Regions from separate parts of the Yersinia vastinensis genome, predicted to be linked through region 4. Evidence: predicted binding sites of a transcription regulator. Region 4 holds the regulator's gene; each other region holds the start of a gene.

Region 1 (3,491 bases), 1.2 Mb from region 4:
GGTCACAATGGTGCCGTAAATCGGGACTAATGCACCAAACTGTTCAGCCGGAGGATCCCATTCTTTGGTCCACAGGAAAGCAAAACCAAACTTTTCAATACTTGGCCAGGAAGCCACAATCAATGAAACGATTATGCCGCCCAGCATAAATAGGGTTATCAGCGCAGCCAGTTTAACCAGCGCACTGAAAATGATGTCACCGTATTTACTCGGTGCTTTGATCGTCGGCTTATAAGCAGCCATAGACTCTCTTCTCATCCGGGTGTTATATCCCTCCCCATTCGGTGGGGAGGGACAATTAATGAAACTAATATCAATCTATTTACTGCTTTCTTCGGTTCTGACCAGATTAGAACAATGCTTTGCCTGAACTGTCTTTGATATTGGTTTTCCAAGCTGCACGAACCTGTTCAACCACTGCGGCTGGCAATGTTGCATAATCCAAGTCACTGGCTTGTTTTGCACCGTGGGTATAAGCCCAGTCGAAGAATTTCAGCACTTCAGCGCCTTTCTCTGCATTTTTCTGATCTTTATGTACCAGAATGAAGGTGGTCGAAGTAATTGGCCATGCCCCCTCGCCTTTCTGGTTAGTCAGGTCTTGTGCAAATGTCTTGCTCCAATCAACACCTTTCGCTGCTGCACTGAAGTTCTCTTCTGTTGGGCTAACAGGCTTCCCATCAGCAGAAATCAGTTTGGTGTAAGCCAGGTTATTTTGTTTAGCATAGGCGTATTCCACATAACCAATCGCACCAGGCAGACGTTGAACAAATGCCGCAATACCGTCGTTACCCTTGCCACCTAAGCCGGTTGGCCAATTCACTGTAGAGCCTGCACCAATTTTTTCTTTCCATTCCGCATTCACTTTAGCCAAATAGCTGGTGAACACGAATGAAGTGCCTGAACCATCAGCACGACGCACAACTGCAATATTCTGATCTGGGAGTTTTACACCTGGGTTTAACTTAACAATAGCGGGGTCATTCCACTTTTTCACATTACCCAGATAAATATCACCCAGTGTTTTACCGTCTAAAGTCAGTTCACCAGATTTAATGCCTGGGATATTGACGGCTAACACCACGCCACCAATCACTGTAGGGAATTGGAACAAACCATCAGCCGCCAATTTTTCATCTGTTAATGGCGCATCAGAGGCACCGAAGTCGACAGTATTGGCAATGATTTGCTTCACGCCACCTGAAGAACCGATCCCTTGATAGTTAACTTTGTTACCTGTTTCTTTCTGATAAGAATCTGCCCACTTGGCATACACCGGCGCGGGGAATGTCGCACCTGCACCTGTCAGGCTTGCAGCAGCGAACGCGGACACGGTGGTCATAGATAAGGTCGCTGCCACAATGCTGGCTACGGTGGTACGCATCAGTTTCATAATCCCTCCTAATGGGATATTAGAATCAACTCTAAATTGTTTTCATCAGATTAAGTATGGTGCAGGAGGGAAAATAGGACAGTTTAATGACAGAAAAATGTACGGAATATTACAGTTATATGACAATCGGTTTGATAGTTAATAAAAATTATATTTATCAGTATTTTATGTTTTATTTTAAGTGATTATTTAATCTTTTCATTCAAAATAATATCATTTTTAGTTCAGAGGCCACTCAAATATATGATTATTTTTTAGTCTAAAATGACAATTCATTACTGAGTACTGAAAGTACAAAAAAGCCGACAGATGTCGGCTTTTGTTCGTGCGAGATGACGTCGATTACTCAACCGTAACCGATTTTGCCAAGTTACGTGGCTTATCAACATCCGTCCCCTTGATCAGGGCAACATGATATGACAGCAACTGTAGAGGAACGGTATAGAAGATTGGAGCAATAATTTCTTCAACATGAGGCAATGGCACAATCTTAACCAATTCACTACTGGTAAAGCCGGCATTTTCATCAGCAAATACATACAGTAAACCGCCGCGTGCACGCACTTCTTCAATGTTGGACTTCAGTTTTTCCAGTAAATCATTGTTAGGTGCTACCACAATCACCGGCATATTGGCGTCAACCAAAGCCAATGGGCCATGTTTTAATTCACCAGCCGCATAAGCTTCAGCGTGAATATAAGAAATTTCTTTCAGTTTCAGCGCGCCTTCCATTGCGATAGGGTACTGATCGCCTCGACCAAGGAACAAAGCATGGTGCTTATCAGCAAAATCCTTCGCTAATTCTTCAATATCTTTATCCTTCGACAGCATCCCTTCGATCTGGACAGGTAAAGACTGCAGTGCCTCAACAATTTTATGTTCTAGCGCCTGGCTACCTTCAACGCCTTTTAGTAAAGCGATACGCCCCACCAGCATCAACAACACCGTTAATTGCGTGGTGAAGGCTTTCGTTGACGCAACACCAATTTCAGTGCCGGCTTTAGTCATCAAGGCCAGATCTGATTCACGTACCAATGAAGAACCAGCGACGTTACAAATAGCCAGCGAACCTAAATATCCTAGCTCTTTTGATAAACGCAGAGCTGCTAATGTATCAGCGGTTTCACCAGATTGTGACAAGGTAATCAGCAGACTATTAGGACGCACAGCCGACTTGCGATAACGGAATTCAGAAGCGATTTCAACGTCACAAGGCACACCAGCCAGTGCCTCAAACCAATAACGAGAAACCATACCGGAGTTATAAGAAGTACCACAGGCAATGATTTGAATATGCTGAACATCCGCCAACAAAGCATCGGCTTTTGGGCCAAGCTCAGACAAATCAATGGCACCATGATTTAAACGGCCTTCCAGCGTATTTTTAATCGCCATAGGCTGTTCATAAATCTCTTTTTGCATGTAGTGACGATATTCACCTTTGTCACCAGCATCATATTGCACCTGAGATTCAATCTCTGGGCGCTCAATAGCGTTACCCTGCTTATCAAAAATCGTCACGCTACGGCGAGTCACTTCAACCACATCGCCTTCTTCTAAGAAGATAAAGCGGCGGGTAACAGGCAACAGAGCCAGTTGGTCAGAAGCGATAAAGTTTTCGCCTACACCACAACCAATCACCAACGGGCTACCTGAACGAGCAGCCACCAAGCGGCTTGGGTCGCGGCTATCCATGACAACTGTACCGTATGCGCCACGCAGTTGTGGAATAACGCGCTTAACCACCTCTAGCAAAGAACCACCTTGTTGCAGTTCCCAATGGACCAAATGAGCAATAACTTCAGTATCAGTTTCAGAACTGAAACGGTAGCCACGGCTAATCAATAATTCACGTAAAGGTTCGTGATTCTCGATAATACCGTTGTGAACCACAGAGATATATTCTGAAACATGGGGGTGAGCATTGGCCTCTGATGGCTCGCCATGGGTAGCCCAGCGGGTATGTGCAATCCCGGTGCCGCCATGTAAAGCCTGCTTTTCAGCCGCATCAGACAATGCCTGAACTTTGCCCACCCGACGTAAACGTGTCAGATTACCTTCAGCATCAACCACTGCCAAACCAGCAGAGTCATAGCCACGG
Region 2 (3,491 bases), 1.2 Mb from region 4:
CATTGAAAGGGAGTTAATTCCACTAGGCCTTAACCAGGCAGTCATAAATGTTATTATTATAACAACTGGTAAGCAGCGATAATGTGAATGGAGGATATCGACGGGAAAAGGAATGTTGATGGGACAACAGCAATAAAAATCCCGGCCAAGACAGCACCGGGATGATTCTGCAGAAAGTGAGGAAACTTATTTAATCGCCATATTATTTAATCGCCATAGCATCACGCATGGTAAAGAACAGGTCCGTTTGATCTGTTAAACCCACAACATTTGCCGCATGTGGCCCGTAAGCGGCTATACGCAGCTGTGTACCAGTATGGCCTTGAGAATCATCTTCAGAATTACCGTAACTGATAGCCATTACCGCACCATCTTTTGTCGTTAATGCCTGAGTCAGGCCGGGTGCTTTCGCATCGGCTTCGATAATTTGGCTGGAATGTGCATGGTCTGCCGTTACGATAACTAAAGTGTTGCCATCTGCACGGGCGAATTCCAATGCTTTTTGTACTGCTTCGTCTAGATCAACTGTTTCGCCAAATTGGCCACACGGGTTAGCGGCGTGATCTTGCTTATCAATGGATGCTCCCTCGACTTGCAAGAAGAAACCATTTTTATTGGTTTTGAGCAAATCAATGGCTTTTTCCGTCATGACCGCCAGTGTTGGAATATCTTTAGTACGTTCAGCATTGTTTTCACAAACGACAGGCGGTTTATCAACATTGCCGTGGTAAGAGGCTTTTGGCCCCTGCCAACGCACAGGCATATTACCTGAGCTAAATAGCCCTAATAGCGGTTTTTGTTGGTCTGCTTGGTTGATTGCGTTCAAGTCATTAAGATTTTCAACAATCACATAACCGCGTGCTACAGCTTGATCACGCAAGGATTTATCTTTCCATTCACCGGCTTTAGCGAGTTGGCTGAATGATTTTGAGCCACCGCCTAAGGTGACATCAGCGCGTCCTTCAATCATTTGCTCAGTAATAGAACCTCGGCCGCCGTTTTCCAGCGCATTAGTACCGCATTTTTCACTGGTTTCTTCTGGACCGTAGCATTTACGCCCTGTGACATGCGCAAACTGTGCCGCTGGTGTGGCATCTTGTAATTCAGCCGTTGACACATTTCCAGTCGCTTTACCTGCTTTTTTAGCTAGCTCTAAAATAGTGACGTGATCTTTACCAAAAACATCAACACCCAGCGCGCCATTATAGGTTTTGACACCGGAAGACCAAGCCGTCGCTGAAGCAGCCGAGTCAGTGACATAATCGGGTTTCTGTGTTTTTTTATCTAATGAATAGTGAGTGTATTGTCCAGTGAGTGGTAGAGCATCAATGCCTTTGAAGAATCCGCCCGCCCCCATCGCATAATTACGTGCTGAGGTAATTTCTGAATCACCCATACCGTCGCCAATCAGTAAAATGACATTTTTTACCGTCTTATTGGATAACGAGTCGCGAAGTGCCTGAGTTTGATCACTCGTCAAACGGCGAGCTCCGCCAAATTGCGTGACATCGCCGTGAGCACTGCGATCATATAAACCTGTGGCGGCGGCAACCGCATTAGGCACGAATATTGAACTGCTTAAGATCAAGGCGGATAAGGCTATGCCGGACAAAGTGGATACGCGATTCTGCATGAGTAGAATTCCTTGTTGTAAAACAGTAATACAATTTGTATTTATTGGTTACAACGGATACTAGAACAGGCGAATGACGCTTTTATGACAATCGCAATGAATTATTAACCCTTATCTTTCAAGATTATTCTCAGCCCTTTCGCTGCCAAACGACAAAGTAGCGTTAAATTAGCCCCCCATTGGCACGCAAAACTTGCCCATTGATCCAACGGCCATCCTTGCCAACCAAAAATGCCACTGCTGCGGCGATATCTTCTGGGGTTCCTAATCTTTCTAATGGTGCCATTTTAGCCATTTTTTCAATCAGTTCTGGCGATTTACCATCCAAGAATAGATCCGTAGCTGTTGGCCCAGGAGCTACCGCATTGACCGTAATATTTCGGCCTCGTAACTCTTTAGCCAGAATGGCCGTCATCGTTTCAACCGCCGCTTTAGTGGCGGCATAAACCGCATATTTTTCCAGTTTCAAACCCACCACACTGGTTGAGAAATTAACAATGTGCCCTCCCTCTCTGAGCCGTTTCGCGGCTTCACGCATCCCGTTAAAACTTCCTTTTAAATTAATCGCAATGAGGTGATCAAAGTGTTCATCATCACTATCAGCAATTGTACTGAGAGACATAATTCCGGCATTATTGACTAAGACATCAACCCCACCAAAAGCCGTTTCTGCTTTAGCAAATAGTTGCGCCACCGCGGCAGAGTCACTGATATCCCCTTTTGCTGCCAGTGCATATCCTCCCGCTTGTTGAATTTTGCGCACCAATGCCTCGGCTTCATCGTCAGCTCGTGAATAATTTATAAGCACAGCAAAGCCATCTTGTGCTAAACGCTCTGCGATTGCAGCGCCAATCCCTCGAGAGGCCCCCGTGATAATGGCGACGGGCTGAGTTGTATTCGTCATAATCTTCCCCTAAAAGTGAGTTTAATTGTTCATCCACGTTCGTTGGCAGTGCGCCTGAAAGAGAGTTATTGCCAATGACATGAGTCAACAAAGAATGCCACTTTTGTCTATTCGGATAATCCACTATTATTCGATAACACTATCCGAATAAAGCGAACAATAAAGTGGACAGAATAGAGGCAATGCGCGTGTTTATCAGAATAGTAGAGCAGCGCAGTTTTACCCAAACAGCCCAAGATTTAAATTTGCCACGATCTACAGTGACAGACGCAGTAAAACAACTTGAAAAACGCTTAAATGTCCGCCTATTGCAACGAACAACCCGGCATGTCAGCCCAACACTGGATGGGGAAGCTTACTATCAGCGCTGCCTGCGAATTATTGCTGATATTGAAGATGCTGAAATGGCCTTTGCCAATGCGAAGCCTCGAGGTTTGCTGAGAATAGATGTACAAGGGACTCTGGCGCGCCATTTTGTTCTGCCACAATTACCTGATTTTATTGCTCGATACCCGGATATTGAATTATTTATCAGTGAAGGTGACCGACTGGTTGATTTAATTCGCGAAGGTATTGACGGGGTGTTACGTGTCGGCAACTTACAAGACAGCGATATGGTTGCCCGCCGAGTGGCCCTATTGCCGCAAGTCACCTGTGCTGCACCACGTTATTTGCAACAGCATGGCACACCCAATACGCTGAATGAACTTGCCGGGCATCAGATGGTTGGTTTTCGCTCCAGCGCAACAGGCAGTTTGATGCCGTTAGAGTTTGTAACTGGCGCTATAATGCTGCCTGTCGCCGAAAAAGATCATTCGCTTCAGCTCTCGATAACTCACTCAACACCTGAAGTTCATCAAGTAAAGTTACCGACAGTGCTATCAGTCAGTGGCGCAGAAAGTTTCGTGGCTGCTGCCCGGCTAGGGCTTGGGATTATCCAAGTACCGCGCTATC
Region 3 (3,491 bases), 920 kb from region 4:
GGCAGTGTAAAATCAATGGCGTAATAACGACCATCCTTACGTGCGCGGTCAGGGAAGCGGTCGGCAACATCTGTCACTCGATCCAGATAATGGTCATGCAGAACCACTAACTCATTATCTTTGGTCATCACCAAGTCTTGTTCAAGATAATCGGAACCTTGTGCGTAGGCCATAGCTTTGGCTGGCAGAGAGTGCTCAGGTAAATAGCCACTGGCACCACGATGCGCGATAACGATTTTGTCTGCGGAAGGTTTGGTGAGTGTGGATTTGTCCGAGGAAGATGACTCTGCCGCGTGTGCCATACCCGCTACTGAAGATGCCAAAATGATGCTTGCCGCCAAGGTTTTTATATGAATTTGCATTGATTATGCTCCATTTATCAATTTCAAGGTATGAAAAAGGCTGTGGCGCTATACATCCATAGATAACGACACAGCCTGTTAGAGACTTAAAGCTTAGGGTGAAAATTTACTGGTTTTGCTTTCTCGCCATCTCTTCGTGATGTTTTTTCTCGCTAAACATCACGACGAGCAGCAGCAATACAGCCAAGATGCTGCCGCCAATCATCACCATAAAGCCACCGTCCCAACCGAAGTAGTCAACGGTATAACCAACGATGGCACTGGCCGCGACCGAACCGCCCAGATAACCGAACAGACCCGTGAAGCCTGCTGCTGTACCTGCCGCTTTTTTCGGCGCTAATTCAAGAGCATGTAGACCAATCAACATGACCGGGCCATAAATCAGGAAGCCGATAGTGATCATACAAGCCATATCGATACCAGGGTTACCGACAGGGTTCAGCCAGTAAATAATGGTCGCGATAGTCACTAATGTCATAAAGAACACACCGGTAGCACCACGGTTGCCTTTAAACACTTTGTCAGACATCCAGCCGCACAGCAGCGTCCCTGGAATACCGGCGTATTCATACAGGAAATAAGCCCACGACGATTTATCCAGTGCGAAGTGTTTCACTTCTTTCAGATAGGTCGGTGACCAGTCAAGGATGCCGTAACGCAGTAAATAAACGAAAACGTTAGCAATGGCGATATACCACAGCAGTTTGTTAGGGAAAACATATTGCATGAAGATTTGCTTTGCGGTCAGCTCTTCTTCAGCTTCTTTGGTGTAGTCATCTGGATAGTCGTTTTTGTACTCTTCAATCGGCGGTAAACCTACGGATTGAGGGGTATCACGCATCAAGCCAAAGACGATCAGTGCGACCAAAATAGCCGCGAAAGCAGGCATATATAACGCCGCTTTCCAGTCGTTAAACCAAGCCATCCCGAGCAAGAACAGTAGTGGTGGTAAGCCGCCACCCACGTTATGGGCGCAGTTCCAGATAGAAACAATCCCACCACGTTCTTTCTTCGACCACCAGTGCACCATGGTACGGCCACATGGCGGCCACCCCATCCCCTGGAACCAGCCGCATAAGAACAGCAGCACAAACATCACAGCGATACTGGATGTTGCCCAAGGTACAAAGCCCATAAACAGCATCACTGCTGCGGAGAGAATCAAACCGGCGGAAAGGAATACCCGCGGGTTGGAGCGGTCAGAAACCGACCCCATGATGAATTTTGAGAAACCGTAAGCGATAGAAATACCGGATAGGGCGAAACCCAGATCCCCACGAGAGAACCCTTGTTCGATTAAATACGGCATGGCCAGAGTAAAGTTTTTACGCACCAGATAATAGGCGGCGTAACCGAAGAAGATACCCATGAAGATTTGCCAGCGTAAGCGGCGGTAGGTGGGGTCGACCTGGTCTGCGGGAAGCCGTGCCACATGTGGCGCGGGCTTAAAAATACTCAACATGAGTGCCTCCGATGGCTATTTGTTGTTTTTTGACTCCGGTATAGCCTGGTATCTATCCGGTAGTTAAACGGCAGTCGGTAGCTAAACAGCAACGCGACTGTCGTTTATGTTCCATAACGAACGCCATGCTAGATAAATTCTTGGTATTTATCTGTGAGTGATGGCGCATTTGTTACAGTTATATGAAAGCGGCGGCAATTTTGAGCGATTGGTTAACATTTTGAAACCTGTAATCATAAATTACCTGTGACTTTGATCACAATCATGGTTTTTAAACACCACTTCACTTTCGTTTTTCGTTCGTTTTTGTTCCTTATCAAACAATAACCATAAAGATTGTGGCTCAATAGACTCATAATTAGCCGCCAGGCGGCTGTCTGATAATGTGGGGTCTTTCATGACGAACAGTTCTCCTTACACAGAAACGGATGTCATCATCATTGGTGGTGGCGCGACCGGGGCCGGGATTGCGCGGGACTGCGCTCGGCGTGGTTTGGCTTGTACTCTGCTCGAAAGGCATGACATTGCTACGGGTGCGACGGGGCGAAATCATGGTTTGCTGCACAGTGGGGCGCGCTATGCGGTGACGGATGGCGAATCTGCCCGTGAATGTATTGAAGAAAACCGAATTCTTAAACGTATCGCTCGCCATTGTATTGAACAAACGGATGGCTTGTTTATCACGCTACCGGAAGACTCCCTTGAGTATCAGACGCAATTTATTGCTCGTTGTCAGGATGCGGGAATCGAAGCGCAAGCCATTGATCCAAAGTTGGCATTACGTCTGGAACCTGCCGCCAATCCATCATTGATTGCCGCTGTTCGGGTGCCAGATGGCACGGTTGATCCTTTCCGCTTAACCGCTGCCAATATGCTGGATGCCCGTGAGCATGGTGCCAATGTACTGACTTATCACGAAGTGATTGGTTTACTGCGTCAAGGTGATCGAGTCACTGGTGTGCGCGTTTTCGATCATAAAAACCAATGCCAATATGATATCCATGCACAGATCGTAGTGAATGCCGCCGGGATCTGGGGACAACACATTGCAGAATATGCCGATCTACGGATCCGCATGTTTCCTGCCAAAGGCGCACTGTTGATCCTCGGTCATCGGATCAACAACATGGTGATCAACCGTTGCCGTAAACCCGCAGATGCGGACATTTTGGTGCCGGGCGATACCATTTCACTGATCGGTACGACCTCCACACATATTGAATATGATCAGATAGATAACATGATTGTCACCCCGCAAGAGGTGGACACCTTAATCCGTGAAGGGTCAAAACTTTCACCACAATTAGCGCAAACGCGCATTTTGCGCGCGTATGCCGGAGTTAGACCTTTAGTTGCCAGCGATGATGACCCTTCAGGCCGTAATGTTAGCCGCGGCATCGTATTACTGGATCACGCCAGTCGTGATGGGCTAGAGGGGTTCATTACCATTACTGGCGGTAAATTGATGACTTACCGGCTGATGGCTGAATGGGCCACCGATAAAGTATGTGAAAAACTGGGGGTGACTACAGCCTGTACCACGGCCCAAGAGCCATTGCCCGGTTCACAACAATCCGCAGAACAGACACTGACCAAAGTCATTTCTTTACCTGCCAGCATCCGTGGTTCGGCAGTGTATCGCCACGGTGACCGTGCGACACAGTTGT
Region 4 (3,491 bases):
TAGTTCATTGAGGGTCTCTTTTTCCTGTCGCTCAATACTGCTATTTCGTTGTTCCTTACTGCGGCGCAATAGCACCACTTCAACAGGGAGGTCTGCGGCAAGAGCCTGAATTCGTCTTTGAATATCAGTGAGGTAGTCTTGAGTGGCAACTTCGATATCTAGCCATACCGGCAACCCCTGATGGCCAGTAAATTTAGCCAGTTGATGCTCTATTTGTTGTAAATCGCCTTTAATTAGCTGCATTGGTTGAAATTGTGGAATAAACAGCGGGGTTACTGATGACAGGACCTGCTGCTTAAACTCCACCAGATAGACACTTTTTTCTTTGCTTAACTCGTCAAAGCTCAAGGCTATTGGCGAGCCGCTGTAACGAATATGCTCGGTTTTTGCGACCTGTTGGGCGCGATGAATATGGCCCAAAGCAATGTAATCGGCTGGTGGGAAAGCGTGTGCAGGGAAGGCATCCAATGTCCCGATGTAAATATCACGAACTGAATCACTTGTGGTCACGCCTACCGTGGTTAAGTGGCCAGTAGCAATAATAGGTAACGGTAGGCTGAGCTTCGTTCGCAGTTCAACTGCTTGCTGATAGAGCGCGTGATAATGATTAGCAATGGCTTCTTGCAACGCTAACTGTTTTTGTCCGCCAGATTCACCAGCTTGGCTGGTTACTAAATCTCGAGGACGCAAGAAAGGAATAGCGCATAGCAACGCGGCAGGCTGATGTTGGCGATCTTTCAAGATAATGATTTGTTGCTCCAGTTGGTTGCTGGCGCAGGATATTACCGTGGTATTTAAATAGGAAAGCAAACCCCGAGATTCATTGAGTGTTGATACTGAATCGTGATTCCCCCCCAGCACGACTAATTGGCACCCTGTGGGTTGGAGTTCGACTACAAAACGGTTATATAGCTCACGGGCATAGCTGGGAGGAGAACCTGTATCAAATATATCACCGGCAACAATCAGCGCATCCACCTGATTTTCTTCGATCTGCTCAATAAGCCAATGCAGAAATGCCTGGTGTTCGGCTGCACGGCTTTTGGTGAAGAAATGCTGGCCCAAATGCCAGTCAGAGGTATGAATAATGCGCATAAATCTCCCGCTATGGCAGGTTATCTCTCATCGAATGGCGCTGATTATAAACGCTGTTCGCCGGATGTCTCGGCTAAAAAAAGGTGATGGCGAAAATCTCCGAGGCGCTTCGCAAACTTGAGTGCTGTATTTTGCAATTAACATGAAATTAATCACTATGCTTATTGCTTACGAGAGCGTGATGTTTTTCATAAAAATGTCACAAAACTGACGCATAATGGCTCGCGGCATAACATAGTGACCACTAACTTACTGGCAGGATTGATGATGGCAAGACGCATACTTGTGGTGGAAGATGAAGCACCAATCCGTGAGATGGTGTGCTTTGTGTTGGAACAGAATGGCTACCAACCGTTAGAAGCCGAAGATTATGACAGCGCAGTGGCGCGTTTGTCGGAGCCTTTCCCTGATTTGGTGTTGCTAGACTGGATGTTGCCTGGTGGTTCGGGCATCCAGTTTATCAAGCATATGAAACGTGAAGCACTGACACGTGATATTCCTGTGATGATGCTGACCGCTCGTGGCGAAGAAGAAGACCGTGTTCGTGGTTTGGAAGTAGGGGCGGATGATTATATTACCAAGCCTTTTTCGCCAAAAGAGCTGGTGGCACGAATTAAAGCAGTCATGCGCCGGATATCGCCAATGGCAGTAGAAGAAGTTATTGAAATGCAAGGATTGAGTCTTGACCCCTCCTCACATCGGGTTATGGCTAACGAGCAAGCGCTAGATATGGGGCCTACAGAGTTTAAATTGCTGCACTTTTTTATGACCCATCCAGAGCGTGTGTACAGCCGTGAGCAGTTGCTTAATTATGTCTGGGGCACTAACGTTTATGTAGAAGATCGCACTGTTGATGTGCATATTCGTCGGTTACGTAAGGCGCTTGAAATTGATGGTCATGACAAAATGGTACAAACCGTCCGGGGAACTGGATATCGTTTCTCAACGCGCTACTGAGTTTTCAGTGCCGGAGAATTCGTTGTGTTAGAACGTTTATCGTGGAAAACGCTGGCTTTAGAGCTGGCTATTTTTTGTTTACCTGCATTATTGTTAGGTGCCTTTATTGGGTATCTCCCTTGGCTATTACTGCTTTCAGTGCTCGCCGCTTTAATCTGGAATTTCTATAACCAACTCAAATTATCTCACTGGCTGTGGTTAGACCGCAGCATGACGCCACCCGCCGGGCGTTGGAGTTGGGAGCCTTTATTTTATGGCTTGTACCAGATGCAACTGCGTAATCGCCGGAGGCGTCGCGAATTAGCATTGCTTATCAAGCGCTTTCGCAGTGGTGCTGAATCATTACCTGATGCTGTGGTGATGACTACGATCGACGGTAATATTTTCTGGTGTAATGGTCTGGCCCAGAAATTATTGTGTTTTCGTTGGCCGGAAGATAACGGTCAACATATTCTCAACTTATTACGTTATCCAGAATTCAGTCAGTATCTACAGCAACAAGAGTTTTCTCGCCCACTAACCCTGCAATTGAATAATGGTCATTACGTGGAGTTCCGTGTGATGCCCTACTCTGAAGGGCAATTACTTATGGTGGCGCGAGATGTCACGCAAATGCGTCAATTGGAAGGGGCGCGGCGTAATTTCTTCGCCAATGTCAGTCATGAGCTGCGTACACCACTGACGGTGTTACAAGGGTATCTGGAAATGATGCATGACCAGGAATTGTCTGGCCCATTACGCGAAAAAGCGCTAGGAACCATGCAAGAGCAGACCAAGCGAATGGATGGGTTGGTAAAGCAACTGTTGACGCTATCACGAATTGAGGCCGCACCTAACGTGGATATGAATGAGCAGGTCGATATTCCGCGTATGTTGAAAGTGTTGCAGCACGAGGTTCAGGCACTGAGTAATGGGCGTCATGAGATTACTTTCCGTATCAATGAGCAACTGAAAGTTTTTGGTAACGAAGATCAATTGCGCAGTGCGGTCTCTAATCTGGTTTATAACGCGGTTAATCATACCCCTGAAGGCACAAAAATTGAGGTGTGCTGGCAGCAAACACCACAAGGAGCGCAATTTCAGGTCAGCGACAATGGGCCAGGGATTGCTCCTGAGCATGTTCCGCGCCTGACTGAGCGCTTTTATCGGGTGGACAAAGCTCGCTCAAGACAAACTGGCGGGAGTGGGTTGGGGTTGGCTATTGTGAAACACGCACTGAGCCACCATGACGCGCGTTTGGATGTTATCAGTGAAATTGGTTTGGGTACGCGATTTATTTTTACCTTACCGAACCGGTTGATTGTTCCGACGGTTTTAACCGAGAATGCAGTCAAATCCTAAGACTGCATGGGCACCAAGTTGATGAGATGGGGAAAATGGGCGCTGTTGAATGCCATGCTCTGCCTGAGTTATGGCGCATTGGCGCAACCGGTGGTATC

The links. Region 4 encodes PhoB, which activates phosphate uptake and scavenging genes when phosphate is short. Its sites were predicted from a motif close to CTGTCATAAAACTGNCNNAT; they were not measured.
Region 1: the regulator PhoB is predicted to act here: its motif matches at 1,464-1,483, upstream of pstS (phosphate ABC transporter substrate-binding protein PstS).
Region 2: the regulator PhoB is predicted to act here: its motif matches at 1,705-1,724, upstream of phoA (alkaline phosphatase).
Region 3: the regulator PhoB is predicted to act here: its motif matches at 1,994-2,013, upstream of glpT (glycerol-3-phosphate transporter).

Annotation. Positions count from the first base shown of each region.
Region 1 covers NZ_CP173260.1:4,724,083-4,727,573, reverse strand. The annotation lists gene pstC (phosphate ABC transporter permease PstC) at 1-243, opposite strand, end outside; gene pstS (phosphate ABC transporter substrate-binding protein PstS) at 350-1,390, opposite strand; gene glmS (glutamine--fructose-6-phosphate transaminase (isomerizing)) at 1,733-3,491, opposite strand, start outside.
Region 2 covers NZ_CP173260.1:2,345,672-2,349,162, reverse strand. The annotation lists gene phoA (alkaline phosphatase) at 203-1,633, opposite strand; gene ACIOG0_RS11015 (SDR family oxidoreductase) at 1,797-2,537, opposite strand; gene ACIOG0_RS11010 (LysR family transcriptional regulator) at 2,702-3,491, shown strand, end outside.
Region 3 covers NZ_CP173260.1:4,467,455-4,470,945, reverse strand. The annotation lists gene glpQ (glycerophosphodiester phosphodiesterase) at 1-362, opposite strand, end outside; gene glpT (glycerol-3-phosphate transporter) at 469-1,824, opposite strand; gene ACIOG0_RS20690 (hypothetical protein) at 2,065-2,223, opposite strand; gene glpA (anaerobic glycerol-3-phosphate dehydrogenase subunit A) at 2,222-3,491, shown strand, end outside.
Region 4 covers NZ_CP173260.1:3,551,579-3,555,069, reverse strand. The annotation lists gene sbcD (exonuclease subunit SbcD) at 1-1,095, opposite strand, end outside; gene phoB (phosphate response regulator transcription factor PhoB) at 1,363-2,052, shown strand; gene phoR (phosphate regulon sensor histidine kinase PhoR) at 2,077-3,393, shown strand; gene ACIOG0_RS16565 (PstS family phosphate ABC transporter substrate-binding protein) at 3,415-3,491, shown strand, end outside.